Regions from separate parts of the Modestobacter sp. URMC 112 genome, predicted to be linked through region 2. Evidence: predicted binding sites of a transcription regulator. Region 2 holds the regulator's gene; the other holds the start of a gene.
The links. Region 2 encodes LexA, which represses DNA repair genes until DNA is damaged. Its sites were predicted from a motif close to TCGAACANNTGTTCGA; they were not measured.
Positions count from the first base shown of each region.

Region 1: dinB (DNA polymerase IV) is a predicted target of LexA. The motif match lies at 5,096-5,111, and genes of this name have one in related genera.

Region 1 covers NZ_CP199957.1:3,096,409-3,103,446, forward strand. Annotated here, with positions in the region: gene ACWIX6_RS14530 (transglutaminase family protein) at 1-2,167, shown strand, start outside; gene ACWIX6_RS14535 (ribose-phosphate diphosphokinase) at 2,234-3,187, shown strand; gene ACWIX6_RS14540 (DUF3040 domain-containing protein) at 3,252-3,662, opposite strand; gene dinB (DNA polymerase IV) at 3,806-5,074, opposite strand; gene ACWIX6_RS14550 (hypothetical protein) at 5,250-5,570, shown strand; gene ACWIX6_RS14555 (cupin domain-containing protein) at 5,870-6,895, shown strand; gene ACWIX6_RS14560 (sucrase ferredoxin) at 6,888-7,038, shown strand, end outside.
Region 2 covers NZ_CP199957.1:1,414,076-1,421,113, forward strand. Annotated here, with positions in the region: gene ACWIX6_RS06745 (MFS transporter) at 1-403, opposite strand, end outside; gene ACWIX6_RS06750 (ArsR/SmtB family transcription factor) at 473-1,018, shown strand; gene hflX (GTPase HflX) at 1,086-2,558, shown strand; gene ACWIX6_RS06760 (phosphatase PAP2 family protein) at 2,683-3,423, shown strand; gene ACWIX6_RS06765 (hypothetical protein) at 3,395-4,480, shown strand; gene lexA (transcriptional repressor LexA) at 4,608-5,393, opposite strand; gene ACWIX6_RS06775 (LysM peptidoglycan-binding domain-containing protein) at 5,838-6,203, shown strand; gene nrdR (transcriptional regulator NrdR) at 6,750-7,038, shown strand, end outside.

The sequences.
Region 1 (7,038 bases), 1.7 Mb from region 2:
GGCGCTGCGCGGCGCCGCCGCCCGGCTCGCCCGCACCCCGGGGGCCGCCCGGGCCGCGCAGGTCCTCGCGGTGCCGCTCGGACAGGCCTTCCTGGTGCTGTGCCTGCTCACCGCCGGGTTCGCCGCCGACCGGTCCTTCGCCGGCGTGCTGCCCACCTGGAGCAGCGTGGCCGACCTGAACCTGGTGCTGCTGGACGGGCGGGCGGAGATCCAGGAGCAGGCCACCCCGGCACTTCCGCTGACCGGCCTGGTCGCGCTCACCACGGTGTTCGTGGCGGTGGTCGCGATCGCCGTGGACCTGGCGGCGGTCACCGCCCGCCAGCCGGCGCTGGGCGGCCTCGGGCTGCTGGTCCTGTACTGCGTGCCGGTCAGCACGATCACCGGGTCGGTGTCGGCGATCGCCTTCCTGGCGCCGGCCACCGGCTTCGGTGTGCTGCTGTGGGCCGACCAGCGGGACCGGCTGGCCGGCGGGACGCCGACCGGCGCGGGCTCGCGCTGGGGCACCGGCACCCTGGCCGCGGTGCGCACCGGCGCGCTGGCCCTGGTCGCCGGTCTCCTGCTGCCGGTCGTCGTCCCGACGCTCACCGAGGGGTCCCTGGCCGCGGGGATGGGCAGCGGCACGGGTGCCGGGACCGGCAGCACCGGCACCTCGCTGGACCCGGTCGCCGAGCTGCGCGGCGAGCTGGCCCGGCCCGAGCCGATCGACCTGCTGGAGGTGTCCACCGACGTCGAGGAGCCGGGCTACCTGCGGGCGGTGACGCTGGACGAGTACAGCGCCGACGGGTGGCGGATGAGCAACCTGGACGGGCAGCGGTCCATCGCCGCGGACGCGCCGCTCGCCCCGCTGCCCCCGCGGGCGGCGGGCCGGCAGGTGACCGCCACCATCACCGCCATCGGGCACGACGACCAGTTCCTGCCCACCTTCTCCGCGCCGCAGGCGATCGACGTGCGCGGCGGCGACGACGAGTCCTGGCGGTTCGACCCGGTGACCGACACCGTCTTCGGCCGCGAGGTGACGACCGCGGACCTGTCCTGGCGGGTGGTCGCCGAGGAGCCGGGGCCCGGGGCCGAGCAGCTCGCCGCGGCGACCGACCTGGACCCCGGTGACCGCTTCCTGCGCCGGTACACCGAGCTGCCCGCGCTCGACCCGAGCGTCCTCGCCCTCGTCGACCAGCTGACCGACCCCGGGCAGTCCCCCTACCAGCGGGTACGGGCGATCAGCGACCACCTCACCGACCGCGGCAACGGCTTCGTCTACAGCCTGTCCACGCAGCCCGGCACCACCGGCGACGACCTGGCCGACTTCCTGCGGCTCAAGCGGGGCTACTGCGAGCAGTACGCCGGCGCGATGGGCGTGCTGGTCCGGGCGGCCGGCGTCCCGGCCCGGGTGGTGCTCGGCTACACCCCCGGCGAGCGCACGACCGCCGGCCCCCGGGTGGTCACCTCGGACGACGCGCACGCCTGGGTCGAGGCGTGGTTCGCCGGCTTCGGCTGGGTGCCCTTCGACCCGACCCCGATCGGGGCCGGCCGTGCGGTGCCGCTGGAGTGGGCGCCCCGTGCGGACGCCGCGCCGGACCCGGCCAGCACGCCGGTGGTGCCCGGCGCCCCGGCGCCGCTGCCCACCGGGCCGGAGGCCCAGCTGGACCGGGACGACCAGTTCAGCCCGGTGGGGCTCCCCGCGGCCCAGTCGACCGACGTCACGGCCTGGGCGACCGGCGCCGGGGTGACGCTGGGGGTCCTGCTGCTGGCCGCGCTGCCCTGGGCGGTCCGCCGCCGGCAGCGCGCCGCCCGGCTGGCCGACGGCCGCCCGGGGGCGCTGTGGGACGAACTGCTGGCCACCACCACCGACCTGGGCATCACGGTCTCCCGGACCGGCACGCCCAGGGCGCTGGCCCGGCAGCTGGCCGAGCTGACGTCGGGCACCGACCCGGCCGCCGTCCCCGCCGTGCGGGAGCTGGCGCTGGCCGAGGAGCGCGCGGTGTACGGCCCGCCGGGAGCCGCCGGAGAGGTCCCGCTGGGCGCGGCGCTGCGGACGGTCCAGCGGGCCCTGCTGCGCACGGTGTCCCGGCCGCAGCGGGTGGCGGCGGCGCTGTGGCCGGCGTCCACGGTCGGCGCGGCGGCCCAGTGGCTGGTCGCCCGGGTGCCCCGCCGGGCCCGCTCGGCCTGAGCACCCGGTCGCGTGCCGCTACGGTGGCCCCGACCTGCGCCGCCGCCCAGACCTGCGGAGTGCCCCTTGCGAGAGATCGCCGTCTTCGCCGGCAGCGCCCATCCCGAGCTGGCCGCGGAGATGTGCGCCCAGCTCGGCGTCCCGCTGCACCCGGTCCGGGTGACCCGGTTCGCGAACGACTGCCTCGAGGTGCAGCTGCAGGCCAACTGCCGCGAGCGCGACGTCTTCCTGGTGCAGCCGCTGGTGACACCGGTGCAGGAGCACCTGGTCGAGCTGCTGCTGATGATCGACGCCGCCCGGGGCGCCTCGGCCGCGCGGATCACCGTCGTGGTGCCGCACTACGCCTACGCCCGGTCGGACAAGAAGGACGTGCCCCGCATCTCCATCGGCGGCCGGCTGATCGCCGACCTGATGGTGGCGGCCGGGGCCGGCCGGGTGCTGGCCATGACCCTGCACTCGCCGCAGGTGCACGGGTTCTTCAGCGTCCCGGTGGACCACCTGCACGCGCTGCGCGAGCTGGCCGACCACTTCCGCACGCTTGACCTGAGCGCCACCACGGTGGTCTCCCCCGACCTGGGCAACGCCAAGGAGGCCGCGGCGTTCGCCCGCCGGCTGGGGGTGCCGGTGGCCGCGGGGGCCAAGCAGCGCTACGCCGACGACCGGGTCAGCATCAGCGCCGTCATCGGGGAGGTCGCCGACCGGGACGTCATCGTGCTGGACGACGAGATCGCCAAGGGCAGCACAGTGCTGGAGCTGATCGACCGGCTGCGCGACGCCGGGGCCCGGTCGATCCGGGTCGCCTGCACGCACGGCCTGTTCACCGCCGGGGCGCTGGAGCGGATCGGCGCCCAGCCCGACGTGCTGGAGATCGTCTGCACCAACACCGTGCCGGTGCCCTCGGCGTCGGAGAAGCTGACCGTGCTGTCGGTCGCGCCGGCGCTCGCGCAGGCGGTGCAGCGGATCCACGACGGGGAGTCGGTCAGCGCCCTGTTCGACGTCGTCCCCAGCGCCGGCGGCTGACCGCCGGGACGACGGCAGCCGCCGTCCCGGCGGGACGACGGCTGCAGGCGGAGGTGCTGGAGGGCTACTGGTCGTAGCGGCGCCGGAAGCGCTCCTCGAGGCGGTCCTTGAGCGGCTGGCGCCGGACCTTGCCGCCGCCGGACCGCCCACCGCGGCCGGCGGTGCGGTTCGGGGCGCCGCCCCCGGGGACGACGTCCACGGCGCCGGTGGCGCTCTTGTAGTTCAGGACCCCGAGCGCCACGCCGCCGAACATCAGCAGGAAGCCGATGACGCCGAGGACGGTGTTGGGGACCGCCACGCCGCCGATCAGCCCGGCCAGGCCGAGGACGACCAGGACGATGCCCAGCTGCAGCTGGCGGCGGGCCTTCTGCCGGCGATCGCCGGTGCGTACGGTCGAGGCGAACTTCGGGTCGTCGTCGACGAGGGCCCGCTCGATCTGCTCCAGCAGACGCTGCTCGTGCTCTGAGAGCGGCACGTCGACCTCCAGGTGCACAGTGCAGGGGCCACCGGCGGCTGTCCGCCCGTGGTGACACCGAGGATACGAGCCGATTGCAGGGTGCGAAAGGCGAGCGGGCGCCGACACACCCGGGAGGACGATCCGGGGTCCTCCGGAGGGGGTCAGCGGGGTCCTCCGGCCCGGTCCGGCCCGCCTCCCGACCCCGCTCCCGACCCTGATCGCGACCCCGATCCCGGCCCCGATCCGGGTGCCCGGCGGCCGAGCAGGGTGGCCGGCCGGACCGCGCCGGCCCCGAACCGCCGGGCCGCCCGGTCCGCGGCCAGCTCGGCGTCCCGGCGGCCGTGCTCGCGGGCGCCGAGCTCGAGCTGCTGGGCGGTGCCGTCGGCCTCCACCAGCCCCTCCGCGCGGACGCCCACCAGCCGGATGCGCGCCCGGTCCAGGCCCAGGGCGTCGAACAGCCCGCGCGCGGTGTCGTAGAGGTCCTTGCCGACGTCGGTGGGCACCTTCAGCGTGCGCGAGCGGGTGATGGTGGTGAAGTCCGCGAAGCGCACCTTGATGCTCACCGTGCGGGCGAGGTGACCGGTGGAGCGCAGCCGCCCCGCCGTCCGCTCGGCCAGGTGCAGCAGCTCCCGGTGGATGACCGCGGGGTCGTCGACGTCGGTGCCGAAGGTCTCCTCGGCACCGGTCGACCGGTCCGGCTCGTCGGGCACCACCCGGCGCGGGTCGCGGCCCCACGCCAGCTCGTGCAGGTGCCTGCCCGCGGCCTGCCCGACCGCCCGCTGCAGGGTGCGGGCCGGCACGTGGGCGAGGTCGCCGACGGTGCGCAGCCCCAGCCGCAGCAGCACCTCCTCGGTCTTGGCGCCCACCCCCCACAGCGCGCTCACCGGCAGCGGGTGCAGGAAGTCCATGACCTCGGCGGGCCGGACGACCAGCAGCCCGTCGGGCTTGGAGCGGGTGGAGGCGAGCTTGGCGACGAACTTGGTGCCGGCCACCCCCACCGAGCAGGTGATGCCCTGCTCGTCGAAGACCCGGCCACGGACGTACTCCGCGATCGCCACCGCGTCGCCCAGCCGGCGGCCGGCGCCGGCGACGTCGAGGAACGCCTCGTCCAGGCTCAGCGGCTCGACCAGGGGGGTGATCGACCGGAACAGCGCCATCACCGACCGGGACACCTCGGCGTAGAGGGCCATGTCGCCGGGCAGCACGGTGGCGGTCGGGCACAGCCGCAGCGCCCGGGCGGTCGGCATCGCGCTGTGCACCCCGAAGCGGCGCGCCTCGTAGGTGGCCGAGGTGACCACGCCGCGGTTGCCCGCCCCACCGACGATCACCGGCGTGCCGGCCAGCTCGGGGCGCCGGCGCACCTCCACGCTGGCGAAGAAGGCGTCCATGTCGACGTGCAGCAACGTGCAGCCGGCAGCCCGCTCGGACACCCCTGCCCCTCCCCGTCCCCGTCGAACGCGTGTTCGATGCAGTGACCCTATCGGGCGGCCCTCCGCCCGGCCGTCCGCGCCGCGCGGCCCGCAGGTGTGGCAGGCTGATCTTCGCGGTAGAACACCCTCAGGTGGCCGCCGTCCGGTGGTCCCGACCACGACCATCGGAGGAGCCATGGCGCTCGACGACGACATGACCAGCACGGAGGGCCCGGCGGACTCGGGTGCCGGCGAGGGCACGCCCGGCCAGCACGACGGCGGCGCGGACGGCGGTGCCGACGGCGGCGCCCACGGCCCGGCCGACGGCGGCGCGGGCAGCGGTTCCGACGGCGGGGCCGACGGTGGCGCCGATGGCGGTGCCGATGGCGGTGCCGATGGCGGTGCCGACGGCGGTGCGGACGGCGGTGCGGACGGCGGTGCGGACGGTGGCGCGGACGGTGGCGCGGACGGCGGTGCCGATGGCGGCGCCGACGGCGGCGCGGACGGTTCGGCCTGACCGCCGGCACGACCACGCAGGACCGGGCGCCGTCCCCTCCCGGGGACGGCGCCCGTCCGGCCCTGCGTCGCTGCATCCGCGTCGACCCGCAGGTCTTCGCCGCGGAGCACTGGTCCCGCAGGCCCCTGCTCTCCAGCGCCGCGGACCTGGGGGGCACCTTCACCGACCTGCTCAGCCTCGAGGCGGTCGACGAGCTGCTCAGCATCCGGGGGCTGCGCACCCCGTTCCTGCGGATCGCCAAGGACGGCGCCGTCGTCGACCCCAAGCGCTACACCGGCCCGCAGGGCGCCGGCGCCGAGGTGGCCGACCAGGTCTCCTCCGACGCGGTGCTGCGGCTGTTCGCCGAGGGCAGCACCGTCGTGCTGCAGGGACTGCACCGGCTGTGGCCGCCGCTGATCGAGTTCGCCGGCCAGCTCGCCCTCGACCTCGGCCACCCCACTCAGGTCAACGCCTACGTCACCCCGCCGTCCTCGCGCGGGTTCTCCCCCCACTACGACGTGCACGACGTGTTCGTGCTCCAGGTGGCCGGCGAGAAGCACTGGACCATCCACGAGCCGGTGCTCGCCGACCCGCTGCGCAGCCAGCCGTGGACCGACCGGACCGCCGAGGTCGCCGCGGCCGCGCAGCGTCCACCCGTGATCGACACCGTGCTGCGCCCCGGCGACGCGCTCTACCTGCCACGCGGCTACCTGCACTCGGCCGTCGCGCTGGGCGAGACCAGTGCGCACCTGACCGTCGGCGTCCACCCGGTCACCCGCTGGGGCGCGGTCGAGTCCGCCCTGGACCTGGTGCGCACGCTGGCCACCGAGGACGAGGAGCTGCGCGGCTCCCTGCCGCTGGGCGTGGACCTGGCCGACCCGGCGGCCACCGCCGACGACGTCGCCGCGGTGCTGACCGGCCTGCACCGCTGGCTGGACCGGGTCGACCCGGCCGACGTCGCCGACCGGCTGCGCTCCCGGACGTGGGGGCAGGTGCGCCCGGCACCGGTGGCGCCGCTGGCCCAGTCGGCCGCGGCGTCCGCGCTGACGGCGGACACCGTCCTGCGGCTGCGCCCGCTGCTGCGCGTCCAGCTCCGCGGACCCGTCGGCGACCGGGTCACCCTGGTGGCCGGCCGGCGGTCGCTGGAGCTGCCCGCCGCGGACTCCGCGGCGCTCGCCGCGCTGCTCGCGGCCGGTGAACTGGCGGTCGGCGAGCTGCCGGGCCTGGACGCCGACGGGCAGCTCGCCCTCGGCCGCCGGCTGGTGGTCGAGTCGGTGGCCGTGGTGCCGGACGCGACCGCCGGACCCGTCCCCCGTGCGGCGGGGCACGATGGAGGTCGTGGGTGACCCCGTGGCAGAGCCGGCCGACCCGGGTCCACCGCCGTCCGCCCGGGTGACCGGCGACCCGCCTCCCCCCGCGGCGCCGTCCCGGCCGGTCGGCCGGCTGGAGCCCTCCCGGTGCTCGGTGCAGGCGCTGCTGCGCGGGGACT
Region 2 (7,038 bases):
GGTAGGCCACGTCGAAGAACACCGTGGCGGTGCCGGTGACCGCGGCGACGACGAAGACCTGGCCCAGGGTGAGGACGTCGAGCAGCCACGCCACCGGCAGGGTGGCCAGCGTGATCGCCCGCACCAGGTCCGCGACGACCAGCACCCGCTTGCGGCGCCAGCGGTCGACCCAGGCGCCCGCGGGCAGCCCGATGACGAGGAACGCGGCGGTCTCCAGCGCGGTCAGGACCCCCATCTGCAGCGGCGTCGCCGAGAGCAGGGCGACCGCCAACACGGGCAGCGCGAGCATGGTGACCTGGGTGCCGACCTGGCTGACCGTCTCGGCGGCCCACAGGTGCACGAAGTCGCGGTGCCGCCAGAGGCTGCGGGTCGCCGGTGGCGCGGGAGGTGACAGCGAGGTCATGCCGGGAGCCTGAGCCAGTGATTGGTGAGTGTCAATCACTTGTCGGCGTGTTGTCCTAGGCTGCCGCAGGTGACCGACCAGCCAACCCAGGGCGACCGGCCGGCGCCGCTGGTGACCGGGGAGCGGCGCCCGGCCACGGACGCCGAGGCGCGGGCACTCGCCTCGGCGGTCCGGCTGCGGATCCTGCGGCTGTGCCTGCACGAACCGCTGACCAACAAGGAGCTCGCCGCCCGGCTGGACCGCAACCCGGCCACCGTGCTGCACCACGTGCGGACGCTCGTCGACACCGGCTTCCTGGCGCCGGAGGCGGAGCGGCGCGGGGCTCGCAACGCCCGCGAGGTGCCCTACCGGGCCACCCGCAAGAGCTGGCTGATGGACGACGCCGGTGCCGCCGGCGCTGCCGGGGACGTGGTGCTCGCGGCCTTCCTGGAGGAGGTCGCGGCCGTCGGGGAGGCCCGGCTGGAGAGCTCGCGGCTCGGTCTGCGGCTCGGGCCCGAGGCGCTGGCGGAGTTCCGGGAGCGGGTGCACGGGCTGCTCGACGAGTACGCCCGCCGGCCGCCGGACCCGGACGGCGCGAAGTGGTCGGTGTACATCGGGATGCACCCGGAGGTCTGAGGTGTTGTACCCGGCGATGACGACAACTCAGGTGCCCCTGTCGCAGGGGCGTGCGACGCTGGAGACGATGACGACAGCCCAGAACCGAGCCATCCTGGACGCAGCCGAGGCGCGCGCCGACAAGGCCGCGCGCTCGGTGCCCTCCGCCGAGGAGCCCCTCCCCGACGACACGACCGGTTCCTACGCCCTGGAGGAGCGCGGCGCCCTGCGCCGGATCGCGGGGCTGGGCACCGAGCTCACCGACGTCACCGAGGTCGAGTACCGGCAGCTGCGCCTGGAGCGCGTGGTGCTGGTCGGCGTGTGGACCGAAGGGACGGCGAGCGACGCGCAGCGGTCCCTGGCCGAGCTCGCCGCGCTGGCCGAGACCGCCGGCTCGCAGGTGCTCGAGGCCCTGGTGCAGCGGCGCGACAAGCCCGACGCCGCGACCTACGTCGGCTCGGGCAAGGCCAACGAGATCCGCGACATCGTGGCCGCGTCCGGTGCCGACACGGTGGTCTGCGACGGTGAGCTGACCCCCGGCCAGCTCAACCAGCTGGAGAAGATCCTCAAGGTCAAGGTGGTCGACCGGACCGCGCTGATCCTGGACATCTTCGCCCAGCACGCCACCAGCCGGGAGGGCAAGGCGCAGGTCGAGCTGGCCCAGATGCAGTACATGCTGCCGCGGCTGCGCGGCTGGGGTGAGTCGATGAGCCGGCAGGCCGGTGGCCGGGTCGCCGGCGGTGGCGGGATCGGTACCCGCGGTCCCGGTGAGACGAAGATCGAGACCGACCGTCGGCGCATCCGGTCGCGGGTCAGCAAGCTGCGCCGGGAGATCGCCGGGATGGCGACGGCCCGGGCCACGCAGCGCAGCTCGCGTGACCGCAACGCCGTCCCGAGCGTCGCCATCGCCGGGTACACGAACGCCGGCAAGTCCAGCCTGCTCAACCGGCTCACCGACGCCGGGGTGCTCGTGCAGGACGCGCTGTTCGCCACCCTGGACCCGACGGTCCGCCGGGCGCAGACCCCCGAGGGCCGCGAGTTCACCATGACCGACACGGTCGGCTTCGTGCGCCACCTGCCGCACCAGCTGGTCGACGCCTTCCGGTCCACGCTGGAGGAGGTCGCGGCAGCGGACCTGCTGGTCCACGTCGTCGACGGCTCGGACTCCGACCCGCTGGGCCAGATCGACGCCGTCCGGGTGGTGCTCCGGGAGATCGACGCCGCCGCGGTGCCCGAGCTGATCGTGGTCAACAAGGTCGACGCGATGAGCGAGGACGACGTCCTCGCGCTGCGCCAGGCCCTGCCCGGTGCGGCGTGGGTGTCCGCCCGGACGGGGGCCGGGATCGAGGCGCTGCGCGACGTCATCGCCGCCCGGCTGCCGCACCCGTCGGTCGACGTCGACGTGCTGGTGCCCTACGACCGGGGTGACCTGGTCGCCCGGGTCCACCGGGACGGCGAGGTCCTCACCGAGGAGCACGCGGCCTCCGGGACCCGGTTGACCGCCCGGGTGGACGCCGCCCTCGCGGCCGCACTGACGGAGTTCGCCGCACCGGTCTCCTGACCCGCACCTGGCCCGGGTCGCCGCCGGCGACCCGGGCCGCGGTGTCCCCCGGGGCCGGGGACCGGGCGGCCGACGCGCGCCGTGGAGGATCACGGGCAGGTCACGGTCCCGGTACCGTGGGCCGGTGACCAGCGGCGCGGTGCAGTGGACGGCGGAGCCCGTCGGCCGCCCGTCGGCCCGGCGCGCGGACCCGGTCATCGGCACCGGCCGCCCACCGTGGTGGCTGGTGGTCGCGGCCGCCGTGCTGGCCACCGGCGTGACGATCGACCTGCTCAGCCGCGGCTGGCTCGAGCGGATGGACCTGCAGGTCTCCGAGGTGGTGAGCGCCTGGGACCTGCGCGACTCCGACGCCTACTGGCCGGTCTGGGCCTTCACCCAGGCGGGCGGACGCGGCTTCATCCTCATCGTGCTGGCCGCCCTGGTCGGCTGGCTGGCCTGGCGGCGGCGCACCCTGGTCCCGCTGGTCCGGGTGGTGGCCGCGCTGGTGCTCCTGACGACCGTCGTCTACGCCTTCAAGTACGGCACCGGACGCACCGCGCCGGCCTACCCCGGCTCCTTCTTCCACCGCGACGGCGCCAGCTACCCCTCCGGGCACGTGGCCAACGCCGTGCTGATGTGGGGTGTCGCGCGCTGGCAGGTGGTGGAGTACGGGTTGTCCGAGCGGCTGCAGCGGGCCGCCTGGGCGGTGAGCCTGCTGGGGCCGGTGGCCACAGGAGTGGCCATGGTGGCCCTGGACTTCCACTGGGTCACCGACGCGGTCGTCGGCGCCGCCGTCGGCATCCTGCTGTTGGGCGTGGTGCACCTGCTCGACCAGCAGGTGCTGTCACGCTGGGCCGGTGCCCGAGCAGGCCGTTCACCGGCGTGACCAGGCCGGTCGCCGACGGCGCACCGGTCCGGTGCTGGCCGCCGTCCCGCTCGCGCTCACCTGGGCGGTGCTCCCGGCCCTCCCCGCCGGCGCGGAGACGACCGCCGGCGCCACGGGGGCCTTCGGGGCTCCGGTGACCCGGTGCGAGATCGGCGACCCCCGGCTGCCGGAGATCTCCGGGCTGACCACCGCCGGGGCGACGCTGCTGGCGATGAACGACGGCGGCGCGCAGGCCGAGGTGTTCGCCCTCGACGCCTCCTGCGCGGTCGGTGAGGTGCGCTCGGCGCCGATCGACCCGTACGACCCCGAGGACCTCGCCCTGGCCGCGGACGGCACCCTCTGGCTGGCCGACATCGGGGACAACCAGGCCAGTCGGCAGACGGTGGCCCTGATCGGGCTCCGGCCCGACGGCGCCAGCACCATCACCCGGCTGACCTACCCCGACGGGCCGCACGACGCCGAGGCGCTGCTGCTGGCGCCGGACGGGACGCCGTACCTGGTGACCAAGGAGGTGCTGGGCGCCAGCGGTGTCTACCGGCCGGAGACACCGCTCGCCGACGGGGCGACGCTGCCGATGGCCAAGGTCGCCGACCTCGGCTTCACCCTCACCGGCACACCGGGCGGACCGGTCGGCCGGGCCGGCCAGCTGATGGTCACCGGGGGAGCGGTCTCGGCGGACGGGCAGCGGCTGGCGCTGCGCACCTACACCGACGCCTACGTCTGGCCGCTGGCCGACTCCGACGTCGTCGGGGCCCTCCAAGGGGCTCCGGTCCGGGTCGCGCTGCCCGAGGCTCCCCAAGGGGAGGCGATCAGCTTCGACGCCGACAGCCGCGGCCTGCTGGTCGCCGGCGAGGGACTGCCGTCGGCGGTGACCGCGGTGCCCTTCGACGCGGCGGCGGTCCCGGTCGCCCCGGCCGGCGCGAGCGACCCGGCGGCCGGGGCGGTGGCGGTTACCCCGGCGCCCACCGAGGTGTCGGCCGTGGTGGCCGGCGTCATCGCCGCACTGGTCGCGACCGTCGTGGTGTGGATCTGGGGCCGGCTGCGCCGGTTCGGCTGACCCACCCGCCGGGACCTGTGCCGCCCCACCGCCTCGTCCGTGCCCCGTCCTCAACTGCGGTGCCGGTCGGCACCCGCCGTCCGGTCCGGCCCGCACCGAGGGGTGGGCAGGCCGGACCGGACGCGGGTCAGAGGCGGCGCAGCACGGTGACGACCCGACCGAGCACGGTGGCGTCGTCGCCCGGGATGGGCTCGTACGCGGGGTTGTGCGGCAGCAGCCAGACGTGGCCGTCGCGGCGCTTGTAGGTCTTCACGGTCGCCTCGCCGTCGATCATGGCCGCGACGATCTCGCCGTTCTCCGCGGTCGGCTGCTGGCGCACCACCACCCAGTCGCCGTCGCAGATGGCGGCCTCCACCATGGAGTCACCGGTCACCTTCAGCATGAAGAGCGTGCCGTCGCCGACCAGCTCGCGGGGGAGCGGGAAGACGTCCTCGACCGCCTGCTCGGCGAGCACCGGCCCACCGGCGGCGATCCGGCCCACCATCGGCACGTAGGTCGGGACCGGCGCCGGGGCCTCGTCCGTGCCGGCCGCTGCCGCAGCGGTGCCGACGGCCGGTGCGTCGCCCGGGACCTCGCCCGGGAGCCGGACGTCGAGCGCCCGCGGTCGGTTGGGGTCGCGGCGCAGCCAGCCCTTGCGCTGCAGGACCGAGAGCTGGTGGGCGACCGAGGAGGCGGACGACAGCCCGACGGCCTCGCCGATCTCCCGTACCGAGGGCGGGTAGCCGCGCCGCTCGATGGAGTCGCGGATGACCTCGAGCACCCGGCGCTGGCGCTGCGTCAGCCCGTCGCCGGACTCACCCCGGTCCGGGAACTCGCGCACGGTGCCCCCGTCGTCCCCCGCGGTCTGCTGGCCCGCCCGCTTGCGCCGGGACGTGCCCGCCGAGCCGCCGGGTGTCCCGTTGTCGACCGCCATGTGTCCCCCTCGCCCGGTTGTCCGGGCACGTCGTCCGCGCACCCTTGATCGACACGGACAGTAGCGCCTCCGACGGCCCGTTTCAAACACTTGTTCGAAGCAGACCCGTGTCGCGGTGGATCCGTCGGCGTCCTGCGGTAGACATCGGTCGGCACCCCGGTCGAACACGCGTTCGACCACGTCAGCGGTGCCGGGATGCGAGGAGCGGGTCCGATGGCGAGTGTGCAGCTCAGTGACCGACCGGTCGTCCGGCGCGGGTCCGGGGGGCGCCGACGGGTTGCCGGGGCGGCGCCGCGGGCGGCCGTGGTGCCGATCTCGGCGGCGCGCAGCCGGGCGGTCCCGTCAGCGGAGGCCAGGCGGGCGGCGGGGGTCCGTGCGCCGGGTTCGGCGCCCGGGCGGGCTGCCGGGCTCCGCCCCGCGGGGCCGGCGCCGCTGCCGGGCGGAGTGACCGCTGCCCGGGCCGGTCGGGTCGGGGTCGCGCCCGCGCGCCGGGTCGGCGCCCCCGGGCCGGCCCGCGGCCTGGCCCCGCTGCGACTGACCCGACGAGGCCGCCGGGTGGTGGCCGCGCTGTCCGTGGCCGCCGGGATCGCCGTCGCGCTCGCGGCCACCGCCGTGGTCGGCGGGAGTCCGGGAGGGCTCCAGCCCGTGGGGGACAGCAGCGTCGTGGTGCGGTCCGGGGACACCCTGTGGTCGATCGCCGGGGACGTGGCGCCGGAGGAGGACCGCCGGGCCGTCGTGGACGCCATCGTCGAGGTGAACGACCTGGACGGCGTGGGGATCGTGCCGGGCCAGCTGCTGCAGCTGCCCTGAGTCCTGCGGCTCCGCCGGGCCGCGGGTTCGCCTGCCCCTCCCCGCAGCGCCGGGTCGTCCGGTACTGCCGGGTCCGCCGGCGGGCCTCGTCGGCGGGTCGACCGACCTCCGCCGACGAGTCGTACTGCAGCGCCGTCCCGTGTCGACCCGGGTCCCGTCGACTCGTCCCCCCGGTCGGCCCGGCCGCCGGCGGGTCGGTGGGGCTCCATGGCCGCCCCCACCTGCCACGGAGCGCCGTGGCGCCGCTGTCCCGGCTCGTCCCAGGCCTGTGACGGGAGGGGTGGATCGGTCGGCCGGGTCGGCCGGGAAGACGACACGCCCTGCAGCGCTTGCACACCTATAGGGGTGGACGTACGGTCCAACCACAACATCTAGTAGTTACACGGATGTAGGGCATCCACAGCCGATCCCCACGTTCTCCCCTGGACGTCCACCGGATGTCCCCGGGTGGGTCCACAGGGCGGCTGCGGGGACCCGGCGGGGGCGGCGGTGCAGGAAGCCGTCGTCCCACCGGTCGCGACACGTCGGAGAGGAGGTGCACGGCGCATGCGTTGCCCCTTCTGTCACAACCCGGACAGCCGGGTCGTCGACTCCCGGGAGACCGACGAGGGCTCGACCACGCGGCGCCGGCGCGCCTGCCCCGGCTGCGGTCGGCGGTTCACCACCGTCGAGGAGGCAGTCCTCGCGGTCGTCAAGCGCAGCGGGGTGAGCGAGCCGTTCGACCGCGCCAAGGTCGTCGCGGGTGTCCGCCGGGCCTGCCAGGGCCGGCCGGTCGGGGAGGACCAGCTGGCCCTGCTCGCCCAGCGCGTCGAGGACGCCGTCCGGGCCACCGGCT